Regions from separate parts of the Streptomyces stoeckheimensis genome, predicted to be linked through region 1. Evidence: riboswitches for the same ligand, from Rfam matches in the RefSeq annotation. Region 1 holds a riboswitch; the other holds the start of a gene.
The links. Region 1 has a riboswitch for cyclic di-AMP ahead of ACE1OC_RS11040 (M23 family metallopeptidase). Riboswitches for the same ligand answer to the same signal wherever they lie in the genome.

Region 1 (5,291 bases):
TGCACGTCGCGGTCGGAGAGCCGGGGGTAGGGGGCGAAGAACCGGTAGTACTTGGACTCGTCCGAGACCTGCTCGTAGAAGCTGACCAGCCGGCCCGCGTCGTCGGTGGTGATGGGCCGGATCCGGGCGGTGCCGCCGTCCCGAAGGACGACGTCGGCTTCCCAGTGATCCGGGTACGAGGGGTCGGACGCGGTCGTCATGGGGTCACCTTAAGGCTCGAACGCTTCGAGTGGCCCGGGCGCGGCGCATCAGGCAAGCTGGCTCGAATCAGGGCAAGCTGGGGTAGGTCGAACGGCGGGAAAGTCGGGCCGAAGGTCGGTTCGACCATTCCGGACGTCGTGAGAGACTGGTCTAGACAACCCGTAAGAACCTGAAGGGCATCACCATGGCAGAGCGCCGCGTCAACGTCGGCTGGGCCGAGGGCCTGCACGCTCGTCCCGCCTCGATCTTCGTCCGCGCGACGACCGCTTCCGGCGTCCCGGTGACCATCGCGAAGGCCGGCGGCGACCCCGTCAACGCCGCCTCCATGCTGGCGGTTCTGGGCCTGGGCGCCCAGGGCGGCGAGGAGATCGTCCTCTCGTCCGAGGCCGACGGCGCCGAGGCCGCACTGGACCGCCTCGCGAAGCTGGTCGCCGAGGGCCTCGAGGAGCTCCCCGAGACCGTCTGACCCCTTCGGGTTCGACCCGCAGGACTTGCTGGACTTACTGGACTTGCACGGCGAAGCCGTTGCCCCCGACCACCACGGTCGAGGGCAACGGCTTCACTGCTTTCCGCACGGGAGTCCGGCCGGACATACGCGCGCCGCCATTCCGGCGCACTCCATTCCGGCGGATCCATTCCGGCGGCCGGAATTCAGACAGCAAAAGCCGCGCGGGGCGCCGGGCGCACGGGCCGAATTACCCGGCCCGGATATCCCCCCTTTGTATACGGCGTTTGTTAATGCGGAACGCTTGCCGTGTTTACGGCAGGTTGCAAAGTCCTCACGCGCATCCGGTGCGCCCCCGCCGCCCGGTCCACGTGCGCCGCGGTCAGCGCCCGGGCCCGCTCGGCGTCACCCCGGGCCACCGCGTCCACGATCGCGCCGTGCTCCGCCCAGGACTCCACGGGCCGCACCGGGGCCTCCACCACGTACATCCAGGCCACCTTGTGACGCATCTGGGTGAGCAGCGCGATGAGCCCGGGACTGCCCGAGGCCTGGGAGAGCGTCTCGTGGAACCAGCCGCCCAGGGACCGCAGATCCTCCCCCTGGCCCCTCCTGGCCCGCTCCTGGCCCAGTCTGACCAGGCCGCGCAGCACCTTGAGGTGGGCCTCGCTGCGCCGCCGGGCCGCCCGGGCGGCCGCGAGGGGCTCCAGGAGCATCCGCAGCTCCAGGAGGTCGGCGGCCTCCTGTTCGGTCGGCTCGGCCACGCAGGCACCCGCATGCCGGCGGGTGGTCACGAACCCCTCGGACTCCAGCGTGCGCAGCGCCTCGCGCACCGGGACGCGCGAGACCCCGTACCGGCGGGCCAGCACCTCCTCGGTCAGCCGGGCGCCGGGCCCGAACACCCCGGAGACGATGTCGTCGCGGATCGCTGTGCATACCGTGTGCGCGGGAATACGCAAGACCGGACCTCCGCCTATTTTCGTATGGCTGTGCGCGTTGCGACTCTATTGCAACACACGATAATTTCCGAGGACGGCCGGAAATACGAAACATTCACACATCGCGCAACGCGAAGGCCGAAGTACGACGAAGGCCCCGGCTCTCAAAGAGCCGGGGCCTTCGCGGAAGACGCGTGGTGCGGAGCGCAGCGGGTCAGACGGTGACGCCGTGCGAGCGCAGGTACGTGATCGGGTTGATGTCCGTGCCGTAGTCGGCGCCGGTGCGGGCCTCGAAGTGCAGGTGCGGGCCGCTGGAGTTGCCCGTGGAGCCCGACAGGCCGATCTTCTGGCCCGGGGTGACCTGCTGGCCGACGGAGACGCTCAGCGAGGACATGTGGCCGTACTGGGTGTACGTGCCGTCGGCGTGCTTGATGACGACGTTGTTGCCGTACGCGCCGCCGTAGCCCGCCTCGACCACGGTGCCGAGGCCCACGGCGTGCACCTCGGTGCCGGAGGCGGCGTGGAAGTCGATGCCGGTGTGGCTGCCGGAGGACCACATGCCGCCACCCGCGTGGTACTGGGTGCTGACGTAGGTGTCGTCGAGCGGGGAGACGAAGGTGTTGAGGCGCTTGCGCTCCTCTTCGCGGGCGGCGCGCTCGGCGGCCTCGCGCTCGGCCTTGGCCTGGGCTTCGGCCTGCGCCTTGGCCTCGGCGGCCCGCTGCCTGGCGTCGGCCTCGGCCTGCGCCTTGGCGGCGGCGGCCTCGGCGGCCCGCTGCTGGGACTGGGCCTGGGCCTCGACGTCACCGGCGAGCTCGTCGGCCACCACGATGGTGTTGAGGGTGCCGGTGTCCTCGATGGAGGGGCTGTGGTCCGCGGCGAACGCGGGGCCGGCCAGGGAGCCGACGACACCAGTGGTGGCGAGGGCGGCTATGCCGGCGTAGCCGGCGGTCCTGCGGCTGAGACGACTCGAACCACGGTGCTTGCCGGAACCGGAACCGGCTGCACGACTGCCAAACGCCATGAAGGGGTTGATCCTTTCCTTCCCTCTCGCCTACCGGGTTAGCTGACGGGTTCGGAGCAGGAAGGTCTCCTACGGGCCCCCTCTTGCGAGGCGGTCCGATTCACCCCAGGGACACAAGTGGGTCCCCGGCTCCCCAGGCTCGCGCCTGACGGGGACTCGGCGATCGCTGTCCGGTGCCGCGGACGCGGCGGTTACAACTGACGAACAGCACGGCCGACGCTAGGCGGATCATCAGTCAATCGCCAAACAGACACGCCCTTTTGTTGCGTACGCCACACCACATACAAGCAACCACACCACTAAAGGCCAAATAAAGGACAAAAGGGACCCCGGCGGACAAGCCGCCGGAGCCCCTTGAGCGGCGGGCCAGTTGACGGCCCGCCGGAGATCAACTGACGATCAGTTGGTGACCACGGTCACGTCGCCGATCCCGAGGGCCCGCACCGGCTCCTCGATCTGCGAGGCGTCGCCGACCAGGACCGTGACCAGACGGTCCACCGGGAAGGCGTTGACGACCGCCGAAGTGGCCTCCACCGTCCCGGTTTCAGCGAGCCGCGCGTACAACTGCGCCTGGTAGTCGTCCGGCAGCTCCTGCTCGACCTGGTCGGCGAGCGTGCCCGCGACGGAGGCGGCCGTCTCGAACTTCAGCGGGGCCACCCCCACCAAGTTCTGCACGGCCACGTCCCGTTCGGCGTCGGTCAGGCCGCCCTCGGCGAGGGTGCGCAGCACCGTCCAGAGGTCGTCCAGCGCCGGGCCGGTGTTGGGGGTGTCCACCGAGCCGCTGATGGCGAGCATCGAGGCGCCCTTGCCGTCGGCGGTGGAGCGCAGCACCTGGCCGAAGGCGCGCACGCCGTACGTGTACCCCTTCTCCTCGCGCAGCACCTTGTCCAGCCGGGAGGTGAGCGTGCCGCCGAGGCAGTACGTACCGAGCACCTGGGGCGCCCAGACCCGGTCGTGCCGGTCCGCGCCGATGCGGCCGATCAGCAACTGCGTCTGGACCGCGCCGGGCCGGTCCACGATGACCACGCGGCCCGTGTCGTCGGCGGTGATCGGCGGGACCGGGCGCGGGGCGGTGGTGTCACCGGTCCACGCGCCCAGGGTGTCGGCCAAGACGGCGTCCAGGTCGATGCCGGTCAGGTCGCCGACGACCACCGCGGTGGCGGTCGCGGGGCGCACATGGGCCTCGTAGAAGGCCCGTACGGCCGCGGAGTCGATGCGGGCGACGGTCTCCTCGGTGCCCTGACGCGGGCGCGACATCCGCAGGGTGGCCGGGAAGAGCTCCTTCGAGAGCTCCTTGGCGGCGCGGCGCTGCGGGTTGGCGCTCTCGTGCGGGATCTCGTCGAGCCGGTTGCGCACCAGGCGGTCGACCTCGGCGTCGGCGAAGGCCGGCGCGCGCAGCGCCTCGGCGACCAGCCCCAGCGCCTTGTGCAGGCGGGAGGCCGGAACCTCCAGGGAGACCCGCAGGCCCGGGTGGTCGGCGTGCGCGTCGAGGGTGGCGCCGCAGCGCTCCAGCTCGGCGGCGAACTCCTCGGCGGAGCGCTTGTCGGTGCCCTCGGACAGGGCGCGCACCATGATCGTGGCCACGCCGTCGAGGCCCTCGGGCTCCGCGTCGAGCGGAGCGGCGAGGTTGATCTCGACCGCGACCACCTGCTGGCCCGGGCGGTGGCAGCGCAGCAGGGTCAGGCCGTTGGCCAGCGCCCCGCGCTCGGGGGCCGGGAAGGCCCACGGCTGCGGCTCCCCGGCCTCGGGGCGCGGGTGGAAGGTCATCGTGACGGCTGCGGTGTCGCTCACTGCTCCGCCCCCTCGTTCTCGTCGCTCGCGTCGGTCTCGTCAGTGTCATCAGCTGCGTTGGCTTCGAGCGGCTCGTAGACGAGCACCGCCCGGTTGTCAGGGCGCAGTCGGGCCGCGGCCACGGCCTGCACTTCCTCGGCGGTGACGTCGAGGACGCGCTGGACGGCGGTCAGGGCGAGCTGCGGGTCGCCGAACAGCACCGCGAAGCGGCACAGTTCGTCGGCGCGGCCGGCCACCGTGCTCAGCCGGTCCAGCCATTCGCGCTCCAGCTGGGCCTGCGCGCGCTCCATCTCCTCGGCCGTCGGGCCCTCGGCGGCGAACCGCGCGAGCTCCTCGTCGACGGCCGCCTCGATGGCGGGCACCTCGACGCCGCTGGAGGTCTTGACGTCCAGCCAGCCCAGCGAGGGGGCGCCGGCGAGGCGCAGCATGCCGAAGCCGGCCGCGACGGCGCTCTGGTCGCGGCGCACCAGGCGGTTGTGCAGACGGGAGGACTCGCCGCTGCCCAGCACGGTCAGCGCCACGTCGGCGGCGTCGCACTCGCGGGTGCCGTCGTGCGGGAGCCGGTAGGCCGCCATCAGCGCGCGGGCCGGAACCTCCTCGACGACCTCCTCGCGCAGCTGCTCGCCCATGATCTCGGGCAGCGAGCCGTCGCGCGGCGGCTGCTTGCCGTCGTGGCCGGGGATGGTGCCGAAGTACTTCTCGACCCAGGCGAGCGTCTTCTCGGGGTCGATGTCGCCGACGACCGAGAGCACCGCGTTGTTGGGCGCGTAGTACGTACGGAAGAACGCGCGGGCGTCCTCCAGGGACGCGGCGTCCAGATCGGCCATGGAACCGATCGGGGTGTGGTGGTACGGGTGGCCCTCCGGGTAGGCCAGGGCCGTCAGCTTCTCGAAGGCCG
Region 2 (5,291 bases), 3.0 Mb from region 1:
CCGAGAATCACCGCTTCAAGAAGAAGTCAGGCCCGGCTGATGTGGCGGAGGAGGAGTGGGCCGGCGTGCGGAGCGTCCTGGAAGCGATCTACCCGCCTGCGTCGTTCACCAAGACCAAGATCGACCTGCGGTTGGCGCTGAACGGCATGCTGCACCGGTTGCGTACGGGGATCACCTGGACGGAGATCCCCGCGAAATTCGGGCCGGCGCAGCGCGTCCGTGAGCGACAGCTGTCGTGGTGGCAGCGCGGGGCATGGCCGCTGCTGGTGGCGTGGCTGAACGAGCGGTGTGCGGGGACGCCCGTGTACGTCCGCCCCACCATCCCGCCGTTGCGCGTGACGGTGCGCGGCGCCGAGACCATGGGACCGCTTTCCGGCTCGCGACCCCGCTGACGCGGCTGCCCGACCTGGAACTGGCAGTGCCTCCCGAGGAGCTGAGGTGGCGCGGTGGGCTCATCATGCGGGGGCTGCGGACGCTCCCGGTCCGCTTCACTGCCGAATCCACCGCCCAAAACGCCTGAAACCGGCCTGACCTGAAGTCAGTTGACTGCCCAAACTTGTGACAGGCGTTCGAAGGCGGCTAGGTTCTGCCGTTACCCCGCCGTTATGCGAAAGGTGCAGCCTCATGCGTTCCGGGAACGGCCGCCACAGACGCCCCCGACAAGTGCCCGCACTTGTCGTCACCGCCGGAGTCACCGGCACCGCACTCGCCCTGCCGCTGCTCGCGGCCACCGGCGCGAGCGCTGCGGAGACCTCCACATGGGACAAGGTCGCCGAGTGCGAGAGCGGTGGCACGTGGAGTGCCAACTTCGGCGGCGGCACCTATGGCGGGCTGCAGTTCAGCCAGGAGCAGTGGAAGAACGCGGGCGGGCTCGACTTCGCCGAGCGCGCCGACCTCGCCAGCCGCTCCCAGCAGATCGCCGTGGCCGAACGGGTCCTGGCTTCCCAGGGCCCCCAGGCGTGGCCGCTGTGCGGCGTGCCGGCCGGGCTGACGCAGGACGCGCCCGCCGCCGTGGTCGACCCGGGTCTGCCCGGCGGTTCCGGATCCGCCACCCCCGCCCCGTCCCGCCCGGACGACTCCGTGCCCCACGCCGGCTCGGGCGAGCCGTCCACGGACTTCGGGGCCCCGACGCCGAAGAGCCCGGCTCCGTCGGAATCGCCGCTGCCCGACTACCCGATCGGCGTGCCCGGCGAACTGCCCGTCATGCCCGCGCCGGACCTCCAGACGCCGCCTCCCGGACTCCCGGGCGACCCGACGGCTCCCACGAGCCCCCTGGACCCCACCGCCCCGGTGGGCCCCGTCGCCCCGGTGGACCCCACGACTCCGGCGCCGCCGTCCGTGGACCCGACCGTGCCGGTGGACCCGACGGCTCCCGTGCCCCCGTCCGGCCCGGGGGACGCCACGAACCCGATAAACCCGGGCAATCCAGTGATCCCCGGCGATTCGGCGAACCCGGTCATTCCGGTCAACCCGCTTGACCCCACGGCCCCGACGACTCCGGCCGCACCCGGCGATTCCGCCGCCCCGAGCGCTCCGGCGACCCCCGGCTCGACCGAGGGCGGCGGCAAGCACCGCGGCCAGGCCGCGGTCGAAACGCCCGCCGCATCTGATGCCGCGTCGGAGCCGACGTACACCGTGAAGGCGGGCGACAGCCTCGCCGAGATCGCGGACGCCAATGGCGTGAAGGGCGGCTGGAAGGGGCTCTACGAGGCCAACGAGCAGGTCATCGGCGGAGATGCGGACCTGATCAAGCCCGGCCAGAACCTGGATCTAACGCACCAATAAGGGCACTTAAGGCGTCCGGAACCAGCTGATTGTCCGTTTTCTGTAAGTGAGACATGTGTCTCTTCAGGTCAACTGGCGTGTCTGGCCCGGACGGTTCCGCAAACCCCGCCCTCACCTGCGCAAACGTCCTTCCGGAGGGCGCAAGTAGGCACCGTTTCCTCCCGATGTCCCTCGTTGAACATCGGGGGGAGACCTGTCTACCTTCTGAATCGCTCGCCACCGCGGGCTCCTTCGACCGCATCGCCGAATCCTGCCGGCGGACGGAGGGAACACTCGTCGCGTAAAGCGCCGAAGGCAGGAGCGGGGGAACCAAGGTAGGCGCCGGAACCGGCCGTTGAGAGACGGTCACGGAACCGGCTAGGGGTTAAGCCAAGCGCTAGGTCGCTCGGCCGGGCACTCACTCGCCCGAACCCGACAGCTCACCTCGTAGGCGTCGGTGAGGAGAACTCCATGCTGCTTTCGGGCAAGGGCAAGCACCGTCGCGGCTCCAAGGCCGTCCGCATCGTCACGCTCGCAGGTGTCGCAGGTGTCGCCGTGGCCGCGCCGCTGATGGCCGCGGGCACCGCTTCCGCCGCGACCGCCGGTGAATGGGACCGCGTCGCCGCGTGCGAGTCCGGCGGCAACTGGTCCATCAACACGGGCAACGGCTACTACGGCGGCCTGCAGTTCTCGTCCTCCACGTGGGCCGCGTACGGCGGCAAGGCGTACGCCGCGCAGGCCAACCAGGCCTCCAAGTCGCAGCAGATAGCCATCGCCGAGAAGGTCCTCAAGGGCCAGGGCAAGGGCGCCTGGCCGTCCTGCGGCGTCGGCCTGTCGAACTCCTCCTACACCGGTGGCTCGGCGGAGACCCCCTCCAAGCCGAAGACCCAGCCGAAGCCGGCGCCGAAGCAGGAGAAGAAGGCCGAGTCGAAGAAGGAGACCAAGCGCGTCGAGGCTCCGACCACTCGCTCCGAGCGTCCGGCCGCCGCTGCCGCGCCGAAGACCGAGGCCCCCAAGACGGGCAACGGCTCGTACGAGGTCAAGTCCGGCGACACGCTGGGTGCGATCGCCGACGCGAACAAGGTGTCCGGTGGCTGGGAGAAGCTCTTCGAGCTGAACAAGGACATCGTCTCGGACGCCGACCTGATCTACCCGGGTCAGAAGCTGAACCTCGGCTGAACCCCCGTCGAAAGCTCTGAGAACGGCCGCGGCCGTTTTCGCGACGCGCAGTAATTCCGGCGCGTAGATCCACCACGCAATTCCACCGCCCGGCGCGCAACCCCCTTCGCGCCGGGCGGTGCTGTGCGCGGGCGCATCTGGCCTGACTGACCCTCCGGAATCCCGATGATCAAGGGTCCTATGTCCTGTAAGAGGGGCATTCAGGCCCTTTTTCGTCCCAGGGACCGGGCGGTCGGCTGGCCGAGTGCCCGGAGGCGGTTAGGCTCTAAGCGGCAAGGCCATCCCACGGCCTGACACGCCACCGCACACCCAGCGTCACATCCCAGAAGGAGATGCTCGTGCCGTCCATCGACGTCGTCGTAGCCCGGGAAATCCTGGACTCCCGAGGCAATCCCACGGTCGAGGTCGAGGTGGGCCTCGACGATGGCAGCACCGGCCGTGCTGCAGTCCCGTCCGGCGCCTCCACCGGAGCGTTCGAAGCCGTAGAGCTCCGCGACGGTGACCCCAACCGCTACATGGGCAAGGGCGTCGAGAAGGCGGTCCTCGCCGTCATCGAGCAGCTCGGCCCGGAGCTCGTCGGCTACGACGCCACCGAGCAGCGCCTGATCGACCAGGCGATGATCGACCTGGACGCCACCGAGAACAAGGGCTCCCTCGGCGCCAACGCCATCCTCGGTGTCTCCCTCGCCGTCGCGCACGCCGCGTCCGAGGCCTCCGACCTCCCGCTCTTCCGCTACCTCGGCGGTCCGAACGCGCACCTGCTGCCCGTTCCGATGATGAACATCCTGAACGGTGGGTCGCACGCCGACTCCAACGTCGACATCCAGGAGTTCATGATCGCCCCGATCGGCGCGGAGTCCTTCTCCGAGGCCCTCCGCTGGGGTGCCGAGGTCTACCACACCCTCAAGAAGGTCCTGCACACCAAGGGCCTCTCCACCGGTCTGGGCGACGAGGGCGGCTTCGCGCCGAACCTCGAGTCGAACCGCGCCGCGCTCGACCTCATCGTCGAGGCCATCAAGCAGGCCGGTTACGTCCCGGGCACCCAGATCGCGCTCGCGCTCGACGTCGCCGCGTCCGAGTTCTACAAGGACGGCAACTACGAGTTCGAGGGCAAGTCCCGCTCGGCCGCCGAGATGACCGACTACTACGCCGAGCTCGTCGAGGCGTACCCGCTGGTCTCCATCGAGGACCCGCTGTTCGAGGACGACTGGGACGGCTGGAAGACCCTCACCGACCGCCTGGGCTCCAAGGTCCAGATCGTCGGCGACGACCTCTTCGTCACCAACCCCGAGCGTCTCGCCCGCGGCATCGAAGAGGGCTCGGCGAACGCCCTGCTCGTCAAGGTGAACCAGATCGGTTCGCTGACCGAGACCCTGGACGCCGTCGAGATGGCCCAGCGCAACGGCTTCAAGTGCATGATGTCGCACCGCTCCGGTGAGACCGAGGACGTCACCATCGCCGACCTCGCGGTCGCCGTGAACTGCGGCCAGATCAAGACCGGCGCCCCGGCCCGCTCGGACCGCGTCGCCAAGTACAACCAGCTGCTGCGCATCGAGGAGATCCTCGACGACGCCGCGGTGTACGCGGGCCGCAGCGCGTTCCCGCGCTTCAAGGGCTGATCAGTCCTTTAGGGCGCAAGCCTCCCTACGTCCCCGCACTCGGTCCCGTACCGTGTGCGGGGACGTAGTGCGTCGTGCGCATATAGGGGAGGCGGATCAATGGCCGGGAACCGGGACCGGTTCGCCACGTTCTCGACCGCGACCAGGCTCAAGCAGCTCGGCGAGCGGACCGCGGCGCACGTGTACCGCTCGCAGTCCCGCCGGCAGGTCCGCCGCAGCCGGCTCACCGGCCGGGCCGCCCTGCTCGTCCTCGTCCTCTGTACCCTGGTCGTCGCGCTCGCGTATCCGATGCGCCAGTACGTCTCCCAGCGCTCGGAGATCGCGAAGCAGCAGAAGGACGCCGTCTCCGCGCGGGACCGGCTGGAGCGGCTGCGCGACGAGAAGGCCCGCTGGCAGGACAACGCGTACGCCGAGCAGCAGGCGCGCAAGCACCTGCACTTCGTCCGGCCGGGGGAGATCAGCTACATCATGACCGACCCCGGAGCCGCCGCGGGAGAGCAGCGCCGCAGCGGACAGGCCGCCACCGACCGGCCCTGGTACTCCAACGTCTGGGACGGCGTCGACAAGGCCGACCGCCCGGGCGACTGAGTCCCACCCATCCACGAGAACGAAAAGACTTCCTCCAGGCATGCAGACGCCCCCGCCCCAGACCGACCGGACCGAGCCGACCGCCGCCGACATCGAGGCGTTCGAACAGCAGCTCGGCCGCCCCCCGCGCGGGCTCCGCGC

Region 2: linked by a shared signal. The riboswitch ahead of ACE1OC_RS24885 (transglycosylase family protein) and the one ahead of ACE1OC_RS11040 (M23 family metallopeptidase) in region 1 are both predicted to bind cyclic di-AMP.

What each region holds. Positions count from the first base shown of each region.
Region 1 covers NZ_CP169550.1:2,422,218-2,427,508, forward strand. The annotation lists gene ACE1OC_RS11025 (GNAT family N-acetyltransferase) at 1-200, opposite strand, end outside; gene ACE1OC_RS11030 (HPr family phosphocarrier protein) at 386-667, shown strand; gene ACE1OC_RS11035 (GntR family transcriptional regulator) at 937-1,602, opposite strand; gene ACE1OC_RS11040 (M23 family metallopeptidase) at 1,796-2,602, opposite strand; cyclic di-AMP (ydaO/yuaA leader) riboswitch at 2,615-2,774, opposite strand; gene ACE1OC_RS11045 (M16 family metallopeptidase) at 3,002-4,369, opposite strand; gene ACE1OC_RS11050 (M16 family metallopeptidase) at 4,390-5,291, opposite strand, start outside.
Region 2 covers NZ_CP169550.1:5,471,015-5,476,305, forward strand. The annotation lists gene ACE1OC_RS24870 (transposase) at 1-392, shown strand, start outside; partial or broken gene ACE1OC_RS24875 (cytochrome P450) at 377-520, shown strand; gene ACE1OC_RS24880 (transglycosylase family protein) at 664-1,785, shown strand; cyclic di-AMP (ydaO/yuaA leader) riboswitch at 2,062-2,233, shown strand; gene ACE1OC_RS24885 (transglycosylase family protein) at 2,236-2,943, shown strand; gene eno (phosphopyruvate hydratase) at 3,282-4,562, shown strand; gene ACE1OC_RS24895 (FtsB family cell division protein) at 4,662-5,150, shown strand; gene ACE1OC_RS24900 (DUF501 domain-containing protein) at 5,191-5,291, shown strand, end outside.